DNA from 3 places in the Kitasatospora sp. NPDC127121 genome. Region 2 is predicted to be linked to each of the others. Evidence: predicted binding sites of a transcription regulator. Region 2 holds the regulator's gene; each other region holds the start of a gene.
What was found. Region 2 encodes HrcA, which represses chaperone genes, less so after heat shock. Its sites were predicted from a motif close to TTNGCACTCNGNNNNNCNGAGTGCNAA; they were not measured.
Positions count from the first base shown of each region.

Region 1: a site for HrcA is predicted at 2,276-2,302, ahead of ACFVHI_RS25020 (FmdB family zinc ribbon protein). Genes of this name have one in related genera too.
Region 3: a site for HrcA is predicted at 4,000-4,026, ahead of groL (chaperonin GroEL). Genes of this name have one in related genera too.

Region 1 is NZ_JBHXTQ010000056.1:4,173-10,633, forward strand. It holds gene ACFVHI_RS25010 (potassium/proton antiporter) at 1-400, shown strand, start outside; gene ACFVHI_RS25015 (MFS transporter) at 729-2,120, shown strand; gene ACFVHI_RS25020 (FmdB family zinc ribbon protein) at 2,314-2,646, shown strand; gene ACFVHI_RS25025 (hypothetical protein) at 2,945-3,208, shown strand; gene mscL (large conductance mechanosensitive channel protein MscL) at 3,239-3,658, shown strand; gene ACFVHI_RS25035 (hypothetical protein) at 3,669-3,908, opposite strand; gene ACFVHI_RS25040 (sigma-70 family RNA polymerase sigma factor) at 4,049-5,020, opposite strand; gene ACFVHI_RS25045 (phosphatase PAP2 family protein) at 5,486-6,298, shown strand; gene ACFVHI_RS25050 (carbon-nitrogen hydrolase family protein) at 6,393-6,461, shown strand, end outside.
Region 2 is NZ_JBHXTQ010000010.1:16,847-23,307, reverse strand. It holds gene hemW (radical SAM family heme chaperone HemW) at 1-28, shown strand, start outside; gene ACFVHI_RS08170 (Uma2 family endonuclease) at 70-624, shown strand; gene ACFVHI_RS08165 (DUF3097 domain-containing protein) at 628-1,455, opposite strand; gene ACFVHI_RS08160 (hypothetical protein) at 1,480-2,064, opposite strand; gene htpX (zinc metalloprotease HtpX) at 2,136-3,056, opposite strand; gene hrcA (heat-inducible transcriptional repressor HrcA) at 3,320-4,354, shown strand; gene dnaJ (molecular chaperone DnaJ) at 4,431-5,570, shown strand; gene ACFVHI_RS08140 (16S rRNA (uracil(1498)-N(3))-methyltransferase) at 5,683-6,432, shown strand.
Region 3 is NZ_JBHXTQ010000042.1:14,094-20,554, reverse strand. It holds gene ACFVHI_RS21280 (copper homeostasis protein CutC) at 1-228, opposite strand, end outside; gene ACFVHI_RS21275 (hypothetical protein) at 286-1,278, opposite strand; gene ACFVHI_RS21270 (PadR family transcriptional regulator) at 1,275-1,658, opposite strand; gene ACFVHI_RS21265 (hypothetical protein) at 1,769-2,125, opposite strand; gene groL (chaperonin GroEL) at 2,221-3,843, opposite strand; gene ACFVHI_RS21255 (cold-shock protein) at 4,190-4,393, opposite strand; gene ACFVHI_RS21250 (MoaD/ThiS family protein) at 4,972-5,250, opposite strand; gene thrC (threonine synthase) at 5,292-6,461, opposite strand, start outside.

The sequences.
Region 1 (6,461 bases), on a different contig from region 2:
CATCGTCTTCATCCTGGTCGTCGTCTTCACCCTGCTCCAGGGCCCGACCCTGCCCTGGGTGGCCAAGCAGCTGCGGATCGGCGAGGGCTCGATGGGCCAGGACCTCGACATCGAGTCCGCCCCGCTGGAGAAGCTGCACGGGCACCTGCTGTCGGTCACGCTCTCCCCCGGCTCCCGGATGTCCGGCGTGGAGGTCAGCGAGCTGCGGCTGCCCAAGGGGGCCGCCGTCACCCTGGTGGTGCGGGAGGGCAGCTCCTTCGTGCCGGACAAGGCGACGGTGCTGCGCGGCGGGGACGAACTGCTGGTGGTCACCACCGACGAGGTCGGCGAGGCGGCCGAGCGGCGGCTGCGGGCCGTGGACAAGGGCGGCAAGCTCGCGGGGTGGCTGCACGGGCGGTGAGCCCGGCGGGTGGGCGGCGGGTGGTGACCGGAAGACCGGAAGGCCTCACCCGCTGTTCACCTTCGATGGGCAGGACAATTTTGGACGTGCCTTGTAGTCTGGGGATTCGCGCGACATCTACGCGCGTATATGTATGATGGTCAGATCACACCCAGCATCTGCCTGAAGCAGAGTTGGCGCGACCGTTCGGCGGCCGCGGTCCGGACCTCGGCCACCACGCCGGTCCGGCCCGGTATCTACCCCGGTCGACGCGCGAGAGGACGACTCTCGGCGCCGTCGGGGCCACCCCATGCCCTGCCGCGCTACCAGGCAGCAGGAAGGACCGACCGTGACGGCCCGCCGAACGGTCGACGACCCCGCGGACACCGCGACCCCGCGTGACACCGCCAACGCCACCCCCGCCGACGGCACCGCCGGTGCCGTCGACACCCCCGCCCCCGTGCGGGTCGGGTACGGCGCACTGCTGCGCACGCCCGGCGCCTGGACGTTCCTGGCACCGGCGTTCCTCGCGCGGCTGCCGTACGCGATGCTCAGCATGGGCATCCTGCTGCTCGTCAAGGACACCCACGGCTCGTACGGCACCGCGAGCACCGTCGCGGCCGTCGCCGCCGTCGCCCAGGCCCTGATCGGCCCGCAGACCGGCCGGCTCGCCGACCGGTACGGCCAGACCGCCGTCCTCGTCCCGACCGTCGTGGTGCACGCCGCCTCGGTCGGCGCGCTGATCGCGCTGGCGCTCGGCCACGCACCGGCCTGGAGCCTGTTCCTGGCCGCCGTCCCGGCCGGCGCGAGCGTTCCGCAGATCGGCGCCATGGTCCGGGCCCGCTGGATCGCCGAGTTCACCGCGGACGGCGCGTCCGCCTCGTCCGCGGCCAAGGTGGGCACCGCGTTCGCCTTCGAGTCCGTGACGGACGAGTTCACCTTCGTGATCGGCCCGATCCTGGCCACCGCCGTCGCCACCACGGTCAGCCCCTCGGCCGGGCTGATCGCCGAGGCCACGCTGACCCTCGTCGGCGGCCTGGCCTTCGCCGCCCAGCGGCGCACCGCGCCCGCCCGGGCGCTGCCCCAGCCCGGCGTGCGACGCGCCTCCGCGCTCGCCTCCCCCGGCGTCCGGCTGCTGGCCGGGGCCTTCCTCGGGGTGGGCGCCGTGTTCGGCGGCATGCAGGTCTCGGTGAACGCCTTCGCCGACTCGGTCGGGCAGCACGGCGCCGCCGGCACCGTGTACGGGATCTTCGCCGGCGGCTCGATGGTGGCCGGCGTGCTGTACGGCGTGATCGCCTGGCGGCGGTCCGTGCAGCAACGGATGGTCATGAGCTACGCCCTGCTGGTGCTGGGCTGCTCCACGCTGTGGGCGATGCCCAACCTGGTCGCGCTCGCCGCCGCCGGACTGGTCTGCGGCCTGGCCATCGCGCCGACCCTGATCAGCGGCTACACCCTGGTCGAGACCCTCGTCGCGGACGGCGCCAAGACCGAGGCGTTCACCTGGCTGACCGGCGCCATCGGCCTCGGCCTGGCGGTCGGCCAGATGATCGCCGGGCAGCTGATCGACGGCCACGGGCCGTCCAGCGGGTTCCTGGTGCCGGTGGCCGGCGCCGGCCTGGGCCTGATCGCGCTGGTGTCGCTGCGGCACCTGCTGACCGCGCCGAGCGGGCCTGGTCAGGTCGTCGCGGCCGCACCGGAGCTCGGCGCCGCGGCGCAGCTGGTGGGCGCGGCCAAGGGCTGAGCGGGCACGCGGTGGCGCACCGCGCGAAGCCGTGGGCGGCGCGCGGTGGAAGCCGCGCGGATCCGCGGTGGAGAAGTGTGCGCGGCTCGGCCACGGCTCATCTCACATCGGAGTCGCTGGACTGATTCAGCGGAATGCCGCATCATTGACCATCGTTAGCACTCATCAGGCGAGAGTGCCAGGAGGAAGACAAGTGCCCACGTACCAGTACCAGTGCACCGAGTGCGGCAACGGCCTGGAGGCGGTGCAGAAGTTCACCGACGAGGCGCTGACCACGTGCCCCGACTGCCAGGGACGGCTCCGCAAGGTCTTCTCGGCCGTGGGCGTCGTGTTCAAGGGCTCGGGCTTCTACCGCACCGACAGCCGCTCGTCCTCCAGCAGCACGGTGGGCGCAGGCTCCTCCGGTAGCTCCTCGGCGGCGTCGTCCGGCTCGACCCCGGCGTCGTCCTCGACGTCGTCGACGTCCTCGTCCTCCGGTTCTTCGAGCTCTTCCAGCTCCTCCAGCCCGGCTCCGGCCGCGAGCTGAGCTCGGCGCCGGACGCACACAGCGCATCGACAAGGCCCGCCACCCCGCGTTCTCCGCGGGGCGGCGGGCCTTCGTCGTCCCTGCTCGCTGTCACCACTCGCCGCCCCGGTTCGTCAGCCCCGGCGGGCCGGATGCACTCGTGCGGGTGTACGAATTCATCCACAGGGCCCGAGTTGTCCACAGGCTGCGGATAACGGCTTTCCGGGGCGGGGCGCGGCGCACATCGTAGGGGTCGCCGGAGAACGACCGGCCCGCACAGGGGCGGCCCCCCACGACCTCGGTGGTGACCATGACGACGATGAGCCTCTCCGTACCGCTGCCCGCACCCGCCGTACCGCCCCGGCGGGAGGTGCCGTGCTTCCCGCCGATCCGGCGCGGGGCCGGCGGGTGGCACCGCTGGCGGCACGCCGTACGGCGCCGGGCCGGGGTGCCCGCGCTGGTGCTGCTCGCGGTGGCCGCGGCGCTCGCGGTCGGGCCCGCACGGGCCGGGCTGCCGTCGCCGCCGGGCGGCCCGGTGGGCCGGACGGGTTGTCAATCCGGACCAACGGAAGATCACCCGTAACCGGGCAACGACTTCGTCGTTCACGGCGGCATGAAAGGCTTCAAGGAATTCCTGCTGCGTGGAAACGTCGTCGAACTCGCCGTCGCCGTCGTCATCGGCGCGGCCTTCACCAACATCGTCAACGCCTTCGTCAAGGGCGTCATCAATCCGATCGTCGGCGTCTTCGGAACGAAGGACCTGGCGTCCTACAGCTCCTGCCTCAAGGGGCCCTGCGAGCTGAACGCCACCGGCGAGGTCACGTCCGGGATCCTCATCCTGTGGGGATCGGTGCTCAGCGCCCTGCTGCAGTTCCTGATCACGGCGGCCGTCGTCTACTTCGTCCTGATCGTGCCCATGAACAGGCTGGCCGCCAGGCGGAAGAGCACCGCCGAGACGCTGGCGGAGGCCGAGGCCAAGGAGGTCCAACTGCTCACCGAGATCCGCGACGCGCTGGTCGCCCCGCAGCGCTGAGCGCCGCGCCTCAGTCCCCGTGGTGCGGCGGGCGCTGGCTCAGGTACCAGTCCAGCCCCCGCCCACCGCTCTCCCCCGCCCCGGGGCGCTCACCCCAGCCGGTGTCGGTGTCGTCCCGGGACTGCTGGTCCAGCGGGTCCCGGAAGACCAGCCGGGCCTTCGGCGCCGCCGGCCGCTCCTCCCGTCCCTGCTGCTCCCCCTGTCCCTGCTCCCGCGCCTGCCCCTGCCCCTGCTCGCTCACCCTGCTCACTTCCGCTTCCCGTCGACTGCCGTCCGGATCGTCCTGTCCCTCCAGCCTAAGAGCCCCGCGGAACACCCCGGGCCCTGGTGCGGAGTGCTCCGCACCAGGGCCCGGGGCGGGGATGGAGCCGCAGGCAGTTGCTCGGGTTCTCAGGCGGCCTCGAAGCCCGCGTGGTCGGCGATCTTCTTCAGCTCGGCCAGCGCGTGCTTCTCGATCTGGCGGATCCGCTCGCGGGTGAGGCCGTGCTGCTTGCCCACCTCGGTGAGGGTGCGCTCGCGGCCGTCCTCCATCCCGTAGCGGGAGCGGATGATCGAGGCCGTGCGGTCGTCCAGCCGCCCGATCAGGCCGTCCAGCTCCTCGCGGCGGAGCATGACCATCACGGCGTCCTCGGGGGACGTCGCCCCGGTGTCCTCGACCAGGTCGCCGAACTGGGTCTCGCCCTCGTCGTCGACCGCCATGTTGAGGCTGACCGGGTCGCGGGCCCAGTCCAGCACGTCCTTGATCCGGGCCTCGGTGGTGTCCAGCTCGGCCGCGATCTCGGCCGGCTCGGCCTCCCGGCCCAGCTCCTTGGACTTCTCCCGCTGCACCCGCCGGATCCGCCCCAGCTCCTCGACCAGGTGCACGGGCAGCCGGATGGTGCGGGACTGGTCGGCGATCGACCGGGTGATCGCCTGCCGGATCCACCAGGTGGCATAGGTGGAGAACTTGAAACCCTTGGCGTAGTCGAACTTCTCGACGGCGCGCACCAGGCCGGCGTTGCCCTCCTGGATGAGGTCCAGCAGCGGAAGGCCGCTGCGCGGGTACCGGCGGGCGACCGCCACCACGAGCCGGAGGTTCGAACGGATGAAGACGTCCTTGGCGCGCTCGGCGTCCTCGGCTATCGCCTCCAGTTCCTCGCGCTTCACGCCGTCGGGGAACACGCCCTGCTCCAGCAGGTGCTGGGCGTACACGCCGGCCTCGATCCGCAGTGAGAGCTCGACCTCCTCGGCGGCATCGAGCAGGGGTGTCCTGGCGATCTCGTCGAGGTACATACCGACCAGGTCGCGGTCGGCCTCAAGGTTGGTCGGGCGGGCCGCGCGAGTCCGGTCGGCCCTGTCGCGAACGACGGCACGGGTGGCCATGCTTGCTCCCTTTGCTGGAATTGCCGAGGTCTGCCTGCCTGCCCCCCGAGAGGGCAAGAAATGCGGGCCCCGCGGGGCTCACACGTAACGATCCAACGAACAGAATCCGGACAACATTCCCAAGTTACTCAGATTCTTCCCCGTGATGCAGTATGCTGCCGGTTTTCACCCCGGCTATGGACACTAGGTGACCGGTCGAGCACCTTCGGTGTCGTTTTCGCGACTGCTTTTGAGCACTTCCGTCACGCCCCGCACACGCGCCCGCCGCCCCGCCGGCCGCCATACAGGGTGAAACCCGCGAACGGGCACGCGCGTTCCCGCGCACCCCCGCCTTCCATCCCCGCCTTCCATCCCCGCCTTCCACTGGCGCCCGCCCCCGGCGTACGCAGGTTCTCCCCACAAACGATGCCGAATCGCTATCACCCGTGGTCCTGATCGGCCCGGGACACTGGGAAGGTGTCAGCCATGCACCTGACCAACAGCTCGACCACCGTCACTGCGCGTCACCGCCGCCTCTTGCGGGATTCGGCGCTCGCGGTGGTCTGTGCCGCGCTGTTCGGCCTCCTGGCCGCCCTGGTGACCCGGCACTGGCATCCGCTGGAACAGCTCGACCAGAGCTGGATCGGCGAACTGCACACCTTCGCCCGGCAGCACCGGATCTGGACCGCCTCGGTGCAGACGCTCTCCGACATCGGCGGCACGGTCACGATGCGCACCCTGCTCGGCATCGCGGCCGTCTGGCTGTGGCTGATCGGCGCCCGGGTCCTGGCCGGCTGGGTGGCCGCCCAGACCCTGGTCGGCTGGGGCGGCCAGTGGGCGCTGAAGCTGGCCGTCGGCCGCCAACGCCCCTCCTTCACCGACCCGGTCTCGCACGCCGGCGGCCCGGCCTTCCCCTCCGGGCACGCCATGGCCTCAGCGATCACCTGCGCGGTGCTGGTCGGCCTGGTCTGGTACCGGGTCCGTCGACGCGGACGGATCGCCGCCTGCGCGGTGGCGGCGGCGACGGTACTGACCATCGGCTGGACCAGGATCGCCCTCGGGGTCCACTGGCCGAGCGACGTGGTCGCCGGCTGGCTGGCCGCCGGGTTCGTGCTGGGCGCCGTGACCGCCGTCGTCGAACTCTGGCGACCGGGCGCGCTGGCCCGCGACGTACGGCGGGTCAACTGGCGTACCCGGCCGAGGGTCCAGCGGATCACCGTGCCGTCGGTCCGGTCGCCGCGCGGCACCGATCCACTGGGCGACGCCGCCACCGACCACCCGGACGAGGCCGTCCACTGAGACCACCGGCATCCGCGTACGGTCGTCCGGGGCCGCCCAGGGCCGGTACAGGGCCGCCCGGGGCTGCCCGAAGCCGTCCGCTAGCGTGACGGCCATGTCTCCCGACCCGGCCCCCACCACCGCCCTCCGTCACCCCGAGCGCCCACTGCGGATCGCCACCGTC
Region 2 (6,461 bases):
CGCGGTCGTACGTGACCTGGTGGACTGACATTCGTTGACGTGGACGTCAGCCGTCGGAGGGAGCGTGCGATGACCGCCATCGATGATCGGATGACCGGGATCTTCGAGAACCTGGAGGTGCCGGAAGGCGTCAAGGCCGAGCTCATCAGGGGGGAAATCGTGATGACGGCGGGGCCGGACCTGGTCCACAACCTCATCGTCGAGTGCATCGTGGATCAGGTCCCGAGGGCTCTCTGGCATCGGTTGCAGACCCAGGACCTGGCCTTCGCGCACGAGGCCAGCGAGCTGCAGCCCGATCTGGTGGTGATCGAGCGGGGCGCGGTGGAAGTCCCCGGACGGTTGGTCCCGGCGCCTGCGGTGACCATGGTCGTCGAGGTGGTGTCGAAGACCAGCGCCTATCGCGACTACCACGTCAAGCGGGAGATGTACGCGGGCGGGACGATCAAGGCCTATCTGATCGTCGACCCCTTCAAGGGCGAGTGTCTGCTGCTCACCGAACCCGACACCGCTACCGCGTCGGGCGCCCCGGACTACGCGGTCGGGCAGCCCTTCAAGTTCGGCGACCCCGTCCGGGTCGACGTCCTGGGCGTGACGCTGGACACAGGTGAGTTCGGAACGCTCTGACAGTCACTCCGGAATCGTCACGAAGTCGATCAACTCCTCGACCTTTCCCAGCAGTTCCGGCTCCAGGTCCTTGTAGCTGTCCACCGTGGAGAGGATCCGCTTCCAGGCGGCGGGGGTGTTCACCGGCCAGCCGAGGCGGCGGCAGACGCCCTCCTTCCACTCCTCGCCGCGGGGGACGGCGGGCCAGCCGGGGATGCCGACGGAGGCGGGCTTCACGGCCTGCCAGATGTCGATGTACGGGTGGCCGACGACCAGGACGGCGTCGCCGGTGACCTGGGCGGCGATGCGGTGCTCCTTGGTGCCGGGGAGCAGATGGTCGACCAGGACGCCGAGGCGCCGGCCCGGGCCGGGGGCGAAGTCGGCGACGATCGCGGGCAGGTCGTCCACGCCCTCCAGGTACTCGACGACCACGCCCTCGATCCGCAGGTCGTCGCCCCAGACCCGCTCGACCAGTTCGGCGTCGTGCCGGCCCTCGACGTAGATCCGCGACTCGCGGGCGACCCGGGCCCGGGCGCCGGGGACGGCGACCGAGCCGGAGGCGGTGCGGCCCGGCGTGCGGGAGGGGGCGGGGCCGGCCGGGCGCACCAGGGTGACCGTCCGGCCCTCCAGCAGGAAGCCGCGCGGCACCAGCGGGAACACCCGGAGCTTGCCGAAGCGGTCCTCCAGGGTGACGGTGAAGCCCTCGGCGGTCTTCTCGCAGCGCACCACCGCGCCGCAGAAGCCGGTGGCGGCCTCCTCCACCACCAGGTCCCGTTCGGCGGTCACCTCCGGGGCGGGCTGCTGCTTCTTCCACGGCGGGGTCAGGTCGGGTCCGTACTGGCGGCTGTGCATGAAAGCGACTATACGGACGGACCGTCAGAGGCCCGGCGCGCCCCAGACCGGGAACCAGCGGCTGAGGTCCTTCTCCAGCCGCAGGTCGTTCCCGAGCGTCGCGTTGACCTGGAGCTCCAGCGGGCTGTTGCGCCGCTCCCCGCCGCCGGGCATCGGGGCGAAGGGGTAGAAGGTGCCGCGCTTGTAGAGGTAGACCAGGGCCAGCGACTGCCCGCCCGGGTTGCGGAAGCCGACCAGCGAGCAGAGCAGCTGCGGCCCGAAGCCGTTCGCCTCCAGCTCGCTGTTGACCGCGTGCAGGTCGTTGACCAGGTCCGGCAGTTCCTCGGGGGTGTGCCGGGCGAGCAGCCAGGAGTAGCCGTAGCCGTCCTTGGAGGCCTCGACCGGGACGCCGCCGCGCTCGGTGTCGGCGTCGAGCAGCGCCCGCACCTGCTGTTCGACCTGGCCGAAGGCCGCGCCCTCGACGGCGGCGAAGCAGACCGAGCCGAGCCCGGTGGGGGTGAACCCGGCCGCGGCCTCCAGGGTGAGGGCGGCGGACGGGACGCCGAACAGCTGGTCGAGGTCGGGCTTGACGGGCTTGGTGCGCCCGAACAGGGTGTCCAGGATTCCCACGGCGGTCCTTTCGGGGGAGGGAGTCGGGAGGAGCCAGGAGGGGGGCGGGAGGGCCGCAGGGGGCCGGGGCCTCAGCGGCCGAGCTGCTCGGAGATCTTCGCCAGCTCCGCGAGCCGCTTCTCCAGCGTCGGGTGGGTGGAGAACAGCTGCGAGGCGGTCTCCCGGGCGCTCAGCGCGGGGGCGAAGTAGAAGGCGTTGTAGGGCTGCGCCTGGCGCAGGTCCTTGCTGGGGATGGCGGCGATCTGGCCGGTGACCTTGGTGAGCGCGGAGGCGAGGGCGCTGGGCCGGCCGGTGAGCTGGGCGGCGGCGCGGTCGGCGGCGAGTTCCCGGTAGCGGGACAGGAGCCGGGTGAGCAGGAAGCTGATGGCGTAGACGACCATCGACACCAGCGGGATGATCAGGGCGACGATGGCCGCGTTCTGGTCGTTGTTGTTGCGGTTGCCGCCCATGAACCCGCCGTACATGGCGATCCGGGTCATGGCCCCGGCGAGGACGCCGAGGAAGCCGGCGATGGTCATCACCGCGACGTCCCGGTGGGCGACGTGGGACAGCTCGTGGGCGAGGACGCCCTCCAGTTCCTCGGGCTCCAGCCGGCGCAGCAGGCCGGTGGTGACGCACACCACGGCGTTCTGCGGGTTGCGGCCGGTGGCGAAGGCGTTCGGCATGTCGTTGTCGGCGACCGCCACCCGGGGTTTGGGCATGTCGGCCAGCGCGCAGAGCCGGTCGATGGTGCCGTGCAGTTGCGGGTACTGCTCAGGGGTCACCTGGTGGGCGCCCATCGCCCGTTCGGTGATCTTGTCGCTGAACCAGAACTGGGCCACGAACAGCCCGCCGGAGATCAGGACGATCAGTGGCCAGGCGCCGCGCAGCAGCACGATCAGCAGACCGGTGAAACCGACGTACAGCAGCCCGATCACGAACATCGTCACGACCATGCGGCCGGTCAGGCCGCGGTCGGGCGCGAAACGGGTGTGCTGGCCCGAGCTCGACATTGCTTGCTCCTCCATTCGCCGTCGTCTTCGATGCTGCCACCCGGACGGCCCTGCGGCACCACCCCCGCGCCGGGAACTGCGGGCAGGATCACTCCGGCCGGGCCGTTCCTGCCGTTGGGCCCGGGCCTTACACTGGCAGGTACGGTTTTGGCACTCGCAGGTTCAGAGTGCCAAAGCGGGTGCCGGAGCCGGGATCCTCCCGGAGCGGGCAGCAGCATGCGTGACACGAACGGACAACGTGCGAAGACGGAGGTGTGTGCCCCATGGCCGGTGAGGTTCGCCAGCTGGACGACCGCAAGCTCGCCGTGCTCCGCGCGATCGTCCAGGACTATGTGGGCACCGAGGAGCCGGTCGGCTCCAAGGCCCTGGTGGAGCGGCACAACCTCGGAGTCTCCCCGGCGACCGTGCGCAACGACATGGCGGCGCTGGAGGAGGAGGGTTACATCCACCAGCCGCACACCAGCGCCGGGCGCATCCCCACCGACAAGGGGTACCGCCTGTTCGTCGACAAGCTCGCCGAGGTCAAGCCGATGAGCGCCCCCGAGCGCCGGGCGATCCGGCACTTCCTGGACGGCGCCGTCGACCTGGACGACGTGGTCATGCGGACGGTGCGGCTGCTCGCCCAGCTCACCCGGCAGGTCGCGGTGGTGCAGTACCCCTCGCTGTCGCGGTCCACCGTCCGGCACATCGAGCTGGTGGCGCTGGCACCGACCAAGGTGATGCTGGTCCTGATCACCAACACCGGCCGGGTCGAGCAGCGGATGGTCGACTGCCCGGGCCCGGTCGGCGAGACGGTCCTGGCGGACCTGCGGGCCCGGATCAACGCGCGGGCCGTCGGCCAGCGGCTGCCGGACGTGCCGGGGTTCCTGGAGGAGCTCCCGGCAGGTTTCGAGCCGCCGGACCGCCCGACCGTCAGCACGGTCCTGGCGACGCTGTTCGAAGCGCTCGCCGAGCAGAACGAGGAGCGGATCATGCTGGCCGGCACGGCCAACCTGACCCGCTTCGGGCACGACTTCCCCCTGACCATCCAGCCGGTGCTGGAAGCCCTGGAGGAGCAGGTCGTCCTGCTCCGTCTCCTGGGTGAGACGGCGGACGCCGCGATGACGGTCCGGATCGGGCGGGAGATCGCCTACGAGGGGCTGAATTCCACCTCGGTGGTGTCGGTCGGTTACGGTTCGGGCGACGAGAGCGTGGCCAAACTGGGTGTGATCGGTCCGACCCGGATGGACTATCCGGGCACAATGGGGGCGGTGCGTGCGGTGGCGCGGTACGTGGGCCAGATCCTGGCCGAGTCGTAGCACAGGCCGCCGTCGGAACCTCTGACGGCGGTGTCCAGTCGCAGCACTACTACAGGCGGAACAAGCGGAGCATTTGGTGGCCACGGACTACTACGCGGTACTCGGCGTCCGACGGGATGCGGGGCAGGACGAGATCAAGAAGGCCTTCCGACGCCTGGCACGCGAACTGCACCCGGACGTCAACCCGGACCCGAAGACGCAGGAGCGGTTCAAGGAGATCAACGCCGCTTACGAGGTGCTCTCCGACCCGCAGAAGCGCCAGGTCTACGACCTCGGCGGTGACCCGCTCTCGCCGGGTGGCGGGGGCGCGGGCGGCTTCGGCGCGGGGGCGGCCGGCTTCGGCTTCTCCGACATCATGGACGCCTTCTTCGGCGCCGCGGCCGGCCAGCGCGGCCCGCGCTCGCGCACCCGCCGCGGCCAGGACGCCATGATCCGGCTGGAGATCACCCTGGAGGAGGCCGCCTTCGGCACCACCAAGGAACTCCAGGTCGACACGGCCGTCACCTGCACCACGTGCAGCGGTGAGGGCGCGGCCCCCGGCACCTCCGCGCAGACCTGCGACATGTGTCGCGGCAGGGGCGAGGTGTCCCAGGTCACCCGGTCGTTCCTGGGCCAGGTCATGACCTCCCGGCCCTGCCCGCAGTGCCAGGGCTTCGGCACGGTCGTGCCGACCCCGTGCCCGGAGTGCGCCGGCGACGGCAGGGTCCGCGCCCGGCGCACCCTGACGGTCAAGATCCCGGCCGGTGTCGACAACGGCACCCGGATCCAGCTGGCCGGCGAGGGCGAGGTCGGCCCCGGCGGCGGCCCGGCCGGCGACCTGTACGTCGAGATCGCCGAGACCACCCACACCGTCTTCCAGCGGCGCGGGGACGATCTGCACTGCACCGTCACCATCCCGATGACGGCCGCGTCCCTCGGCACCCAGGTGCCGCTGCAGACCCTGGACGGGCTGGAGGAGCTCGACATCAGGCCCGGCACCCAGTCCGGCCAGTCGATCCCGCTGCACGGCCGCGGCATCACGCACCTGCGCGGCGGCGGCCGAGGCGACCTGATAGTGCATGTCGAGGTGCAGACGCCCACCAAGCTCGACCCCGAGCAGGAGGAGCTGCTGCGCCGGCTCGCGGTGCTGCGCGGCGAGGAGCGGCCGTCCGGCCAGTTCGCGCCGGGCCAGCAGGGCCTGTTCTCGCGCCTCAAGGACGCGTTCAACGGCCGCTAGGCCCTAGGCCGGGGCCGCTTGCCGGGCCCTGGCCGTCCGCGCGGGGGTGCCGGGTTCTGCCCGGCGCCCCTTTCGCGTTCCCGATCCGCCCCACCCCCCGGAGGTTCCCCGCATGACCGCCCCCGTCTTCGTCGTCGAGACCGAGCGGATCGCCGCCGCCGCGCCCGGCTCCGTGGTGCGCCTCGACGGGCCGGAGGGGCGGCACGCGGCCGCGGTGAAGCGGCTGGCGGCGGGCGAGGCGGTGACCCTCGCCGACGGGCTGGGCCTCGGGGTGGACGGGACGGTCGCCGCGGTGCTCGGCAAGGACGCGATCGACGTCACGGTGGCCGCCGTCCGCCGGGAGCCCGAGCCGGCGCCGCGGATCGTCGTCGTCCAGGCGCTGCCCAAGGGCGACCGCGGCGAGCTCGCGGTGGAGACCATGACCGAGGTCGGCGTGGACGTGATCGTCCCGTGGGCCGCCTCGCGCTGCATCACGCAGTGGAAGGGCGAGCGGGGCGCCAAGGCGCTGGCCAAGTGGCGGGCCACCGCCCGGGAGGCCGGCAAGCAGTCCCGTCGGCTGCGCTTCCCCGAGGTGCGCGAGCCGGCGACCACCCGGCAGCTGGCGCCGCTGCTGGCCCAGGCCGCGTTCGCCGCCGTGCTGCACGAGGAGGGCGCCGAGCCGCTGGCGCTGGCCGCGCTGCCCGCGGCCGGGGACGTGGTGCTGGTGGTCGGCCCGGAGGGCGGGGTCTCCCCGGAGGAGCTGGCCGCGTTCGCCGAGGCGGGCGCCGGGCCGTACCGGCTGGGCCCCTCGGTGCTGCGCACCTCCACCGCCGGGGTGGCCGCCGGCGCCCTGCTGCTGGGGCGCACCGGCCGCTGGTCGTAGCCGGCCCGCCCGTGCGGTCGGAGTCTGCC
Region 3 (6,461 bases), on a different contig from region 2:
GGCGGCCAGTTCGTCCAGGCCGCCGGGCGCGAAGCCGTCCTGGATCCGGAGCATTACGCGCAGCGGGATGTCGACGGCGGCCCGGATCCGGGCGAAGTCCTCGACGGGCGGGGTGAGCCCGTCCGCGGCCATGTCGGTGACCAGTTCGAGCCGGTCGGCGCCGCCCGACTCGGCAGCCTGGGCGTCCTGGGGCGTCAGCGCGATGACTTCGAAAATTGGTCTAGACATATCAGTAGGTTGCCACATCCGGCCGGGCCCGGCGAGCACTTCGCCCCAGCCCCCGGGTCACGCCAGGCTGCGCCCCTTCCCGGAGCCCCCGCCGAACCGTCCGCCGAGCCCGTCGCCGGTCCCGATCCGGCGCACCGCCACCGCGGCCGCCACCAGGAGCAGCAGCACCGGCGCCGCCATCGGCAGCACGTGCCAGAACCCGCGGCCCTCGCGCCAGATGTTGAACAGGCCCGCGAACATCGTCAGCGACAGCACCGCGACCCCGACGGCCGCCGGCAGCACCCGGCCGCGCAGCGCGGTGAAGGTCAGCAGCAGCGGCCCGATCAGCAGCACCGCGAACCACTGCATGTCCAGCGGGAAGGTCGAGTCGCCCCAGTGCTGGAGCGCCACCAGCAGCCCGCCCCCGAGGACCGAGGCCAGCGCCAGCCCGCCGGAACGCCAGGAGGCCCTGGGCAGCAACTCCGTCGGCGCCGCGGCCAGCAGCAGCGCCCCCAGCACGAACGGCATGGTGGCCACGCTGCTGTCCCCCACCCCCCAGAGGTCGAACTCCGGCGGCAGCACGACGGCCTTCGCCAGCACGAACAGCGCGGAGACGGCCTGGACCAGCGAGATGACCCGCACCGCCGTCCAGCGCCCCGTCACGACGGCCACCGCGAGCAGCAGCGCGATCACCGGCGGCGCGATGGTCAGGGCGTACGTGAGGTACGAGTCGTCCCAGGTCAGCCGATGGGCGGCCCGCTCCGCATCGCTCACCCACGGCACCAGGGCCGCACCGGCCAGCGCCCCGGCGACCATCGGCGCGGCCAGCGCGAGCACCCGCCCGGCCAGCGAGGAGCCGGTCAGCCCGAGCCGCACCCGCAGCCCGTACGCGGCCAGGTCGAACGCCTCGCGGGCGACGGCCGAGCGGCCGGCCTCCGCCGTGGTGTCGGCGAACACCGCGGCCAGTTCCTCGCCGCGCTCCCGGCGGTAGCGCGGCGGGTAGAACTGCAGCGCCGCCCGCAGCGCGGTCGAAGGCGCCCCCATCGTCGGCGTGGTCATGGGTGTGGTCATGCGAAGAACCCCCTCATCATCGACTTCCCCTCCGGCTCCGGCTTTCCCTGCAGCGCCGACAGGACGTTCGCGAGACGGCGCTCCGCCTCGGTGGCGACGGCCCGCAGCCGCTCCGCCTCGGAGGCCAGCGCCTCCCGGCCGACGCTGGTCAGCGCGTAGCTGCGCCGCGCCCTCCCGTCCACGACCTCCTCCGCGGCGACCTCGATCAGCCCCTGCTGGAGCAGCCGGTCGAGGGCGCCGTACAGGGTGCCGGTGCGCATCTTGACCCGGCCCTCGGAGATCGCGGCGATCTCCTGGATGAGGGCGTAGCCGTGTCTCGGGGCGTCCGCCAGGGCGGTGAGCAGCAGCAGCGTCGGCTCCTGCATCGAGCGTTCAGTCATACGACTACATATATCGTCAACCTACCTATAGGTCCAGTACTCCCGCCGCCCGGTCCACCACGCGGACCACGAGTCGGCTGGGAGCGGACCAGGAGCGGGCCAGGAGCTGGCTAGGAGAGCTCCCCCACCGGCGCGACCACCGCACCCTGCTTGCCGCACACCCAGTGCGGCTCCGGCCCCAGCTCCGGCTCCACGCCGAGCGCGTGCGGGTCCCCGTCGGCTGCGCAGGCGGTGCACAGCGGCCAGCGCCCGTACGCCTCCAGCAGCGCGTCCTGGACGTCCTGGGCGACCAGCCCGAGCACGTACTCGGTGCCGTCCGGCCACTGCTCCAGCCACCAGCGGCGGTGCGTCACGGCCTGCTCCACCAGGGAGACGACGGCGGCGTCCGCCACGTCCCGCGCGGTGAGGTCGGCCAGGATCAGCGCCCGCGCGTTGTGCAGCGCGGTCTCGATGTCGTCGGAAGCCATCTGTCCATTCTCCGGTAGAACGCCGTGTGGGCGGCCCCCCGAAGGGGACCGCCCACACGATCAGGAACCAACTGATCCGATCGGTGCGATCAGGATCAGAAGTCCATGTCACCGCCCGGCATGCCGCCGCCGGCGGCCGCAGCGGCCTTCTCCGGCTTGTCGGCGATGACGGCCTCGGTGGTGAGGAACAGCGCCGCGATGGAGGCGGCGTTCTGCAGCGCGGAGCGGGTCACCTTGGCCGGGTCGATGATGCCCTCGGCGATCAGGTCGACGTAGGTGTTGGTGGCCGCGTTCAGGCCGTGACCGGCGGGAAGGTTGCGCACCTTCTCCACCACGACGCCACCCTCCAGGCCGGCGTTGGTCGCGATCTGCTTGATCGGGGCCTCCAGCGCGACCTTGACGATGTTGGCACCGGTGGCCTCGTCGCCCTCCAGCTCCAGCTTGTCGAAGGCGACCGAGGCCTGCAGCAGCGCGACGCCACCACCGGCGACGATGCCCTCCTCGACGGCGGCCTTCGCGTTGCGGACGGCGTCCTCGATGCGGTGCTTGCGCTCCTTGAGCTCCACCTCGGTGGCCGCGCCGGCCTTGATGACGGCCACGCCGCCGGCCAGCTTGGCGAGGCGCTCCTGGAGCTTCTCGCGGTCGTAGTCCGAGTCGCTGTTCTCGATCTCGGCGCGGATCTGGTTCACGCGGCCGGCGACCTGCTCGCTGTCACCGCCACCGTCGACGATGGTGGTCTCGTCCTTGGTGATGACCACCTTGCGGGCGGTGCCCAGCAGGTCGATGCCGGCGTTCTCCAGCTTGAGGCCGACCTCCTCGGAGATCACGGTGCCACCGGTGAGGATGGCGATGTCGCCGAGCATGGCCTTGCGGCGGTCGCCGAAGCCCGGGGCCTTGACGGCGACGGACTTGAAGGTGCCGCGGATCTTGTTCACGACCAGGGTCGACAGGGCCTCGCCCTCGACGTCCTCGGCGATGATGACGAGCGGCTTGCCGCTCTGCATGACCTTCTCCAGCAGCGGCAGCAGGTCCTTGACCGAGCCGATCTTGGAGTTGGCGATGAGGATGTACGGGTCCTCGAACGTCGCCTCCATGCGCTCCAGGTCGGTCGCGAAGTAGGCGGAGATGTAGCCCTTGTCGAAGCGCATGCCCTCGGTGAGCTCAAGCTCCAGACCGAAGGTGTTGCTCTCCTCGACGGTGATGACGCCTTCCTTGCCGACCTTGTCCATGGCCTCGGCGATGAGCTCGCCGATCTGGGTGTCGGCGGCCGAGATGGAGGCGGTGGAGGCGATCTGCTCCTTGGTCTCCACGTCCTTGGCCTGGGCCAGCAGCTGGTCGGAGACGGCGGCGACGGCCTTCTCGATGCCGCGCTTCAGGGCCATCGGGTTGGCGCCGGCGGCGACGTTGCGCAGACCCTCGCGAACCAGGGCCTGGGCGAGCACGGTGGCGGTGGTGGTGCCGTCACCCGCGACGTCGTCGGTCTTCTTGGCGACCTCCTTGACGAGCTCCGCGCCGATCTTCTCGTAGGGGTCCTCGAGCTCGATCTCCTTGGCGATGGAGACACCGTCGTTGGTGATCGTGGGGGCGCCCCACTTCTTCTCCAGCACGACGTTGCGACCCTTGGGGCCGAGCGTGACCTTCACTGCGTCGGCGAGCTGGTTCATGCCACGCTCAAGGCCGCGGCGAGCTTCCTCATCAAAGGCGATGATCTTGGCCATCAGAAGTGGTCCTCCGGGACACGGTCGACTGCTCGGACCAAGGGGTGCCCGCGACGGACGGCCCTGGTGTGCGGGGGTCCTTTCCCCTACCGCTCCCGGGGGCCTCACCGACCCGGTCCGCTGTCACTCTCACGCTGTGAGTGCTAACGCCAATGATTAGCACTCCGGGTGGTCGAGTGCAAGCCCAATCGCGATCCCGCGAGCCGTCCGGGGCGCTCCCGCCGACCCGCGCAACTCCCCGCCGGGGAACGCCGACGGGCCCGCACGACGTGTGTCGTACGGGCCCGTCGAGAAGCGAGTGGTCACCAGCCGTGGGCCGCGCCGAGCTCCTGGGGTCGGAAGGGGGTCACACCGCGGCGCGGACCATGTCCGCCTGCGGGCCCTTCTGTCCCTGGGAGATCTCGAACTCGACCCGCTGGCCCTCCTCGAGGGTGCGGTAGCCGTCCATCTGGATCGCGCTGTAGTGGACGAAGACGTCCGCACCACCGTCGACCGCGATGAAGCCGTAGCCCTTCTCCGCGTTGAACCACTTGACGGTGCCCTGAGCCATTCCGAACTCCCCTAGTGCTGTGCTGGCCCTTCACGCGCCCGCAGGTCGCGGGCCCGGGTCTGGTTTGAAGGCCGGCCCGGGGAACCCCCCCTGGGCGCAGCCGTGCACGCCGCAGTCCTCCGCCGGGGGTGCCTGACGGCGCCCTGTGAGCGGGTGATTACGTCGACCGCGGCTGAATGTATCCGGATCGACGCCCTCTGCAACAGGGTCAGCTGCGGGGAATTCCGGCACCGCGCCAAGGGGCAGGACGGGCGAAAGCGGGAGGAATTCGGCATTTCACGCCGGACATAGCGGACGGATTACTACAAATCCCCGCGGGAATTCTGACATCTGCCTGACATGTTTCACGGCCCAGGCATCCGACCGGTCTCAGCGGCCGGACGACCGTCCGGCGATTCGCGGGTGAGGATGAGGGGAAGCCCTGTTCCCAACCGAGCCACACTCTACTCCGACTTGACCCCGCCATATTCCCGCCGAAATGCGGCCGGCCGTCCGTGCGTACGGAGAACGGAATTCCGTACGCGCGAACGGCCGGTCGGACGAACGGCTCGGGCGGAGTGCCCGGATCGGGGCGCGGCTCAGCAACCGCCGGCCACCGCCGGGATGATCGAGACGCTGGCGCCGGCCGCGATCCCGGTCGCCAGGCCCTCGGCGAAGCGCACGTCGTCGTCGTTCACGTAGACGTTGACGAAACGGCGCAGCTTGCCGGCGTCGTCCAGGATGCGGGCGGCGATCCCCGCGTGGTTCTTCTCCAGGTCGGCGATGACCTCGCCCAGGGTGGCGCCCTCGGCGGCCACCTCGGCGGCGCCGCCGGTGTAGGTGCGCAGGATGGTGGGGATACGGACGTTGGCGCTCATGGTTCTCCTAGCGGGTGCGACCCAGCGGGGTGGGGGGTGTTTCAGGCGGACGCGAGGCCGGCGTCGTGGAAGGACGCCAGGGTCGGGCGGATGACGGCGGTCATCCCGGCCCCGGCGACGGCGTCCAGGGTCTTCAGGCCGTCGCCGGTGTTGATCGCGACGGTCTCCTTGGCCGGGTCCAGCTGGCCGGTCTCCACCAGCTTCTTCAGCACGCCGACGGTCACCCCGCCCGCGGTCTCGGCGAAGACGCCCTCGGTCCGGGCCAGCAGCCGGATCGCGTCCACCACCTCGGCGTCGGTGACGTCCTCGACCGCGCCGCCGGTGCGCCGGGCGATGTCCAGCACGTACGGGCCGTCCGCCGGGTTGCCGATCGCCAGCGACTTGGCGATGGTGTCCGGCTTGACCGGGCGGATCACGTCCTGGCCGGCCTTGAACGCCGCCGACACCGGCGAGCAGCCCGCCGCCTGGGCGCCGAAGACCTTGTACGGCCGGTCCTCGACCAGGCCGAGCCTGATCAGCTCCTGCAGCCCCTTGTCGATCTTGGTCAGCTGGGAGCCGGAGGCGATCGGGATGACGATCTGCTCCGGCAGCCGCCAGCCGAGCTGCTCGCAGATCTCGTACGCCAGCGTCTTGGAGCCCTCGCCGTAGTAGGGGCGCAGGTTGACGTTGACGAAGCCCCAGCCCTCGCCGGCCGGGTCGCCGATCAGCTCCGAGCAGAAGCGGTTCACGTCGTCGTAGTTGCCCTCGATGCCGACCAGCTCGCCGCCGTACACCCCGGCCATGACGACCTTGCCCTGCTCCAGGTCGTGCGGGATGAACACGCAGGACTTGAAACCGGCCCGGGCGGCCGCCGCGCCCACCGCGCCGGCCAGGTTGCCGGTGGAGGAGCAGGAGAGCGTCGTGAAGCCGAAGGCCCGCGCGGCCTCGATGGCGCAGGCCACCACGCGGTCCTTGAACGAGTGGGTCGGGTTGCCCGAGTCGTCCTTGATGTGCAGCTGCGCGGTGAAGCCCAGCTCGCGGCCCAGGTTGTCCGCCTTGACCAGCGGGGTCCAACCGGGGTTCAGGTTGGGCTTGGTGGCGACGTCGGCCGGGACGGGCAGCAGCGGCGCGTAGCGCCAGATCGAACTCGGGCCGGCCTCGATCCGGCGGCGCAGCTCCTCGGCGCCCTCGCTGCCGAAGTCGTACGCGATCTCCAGCGGGCCGAAGCACTC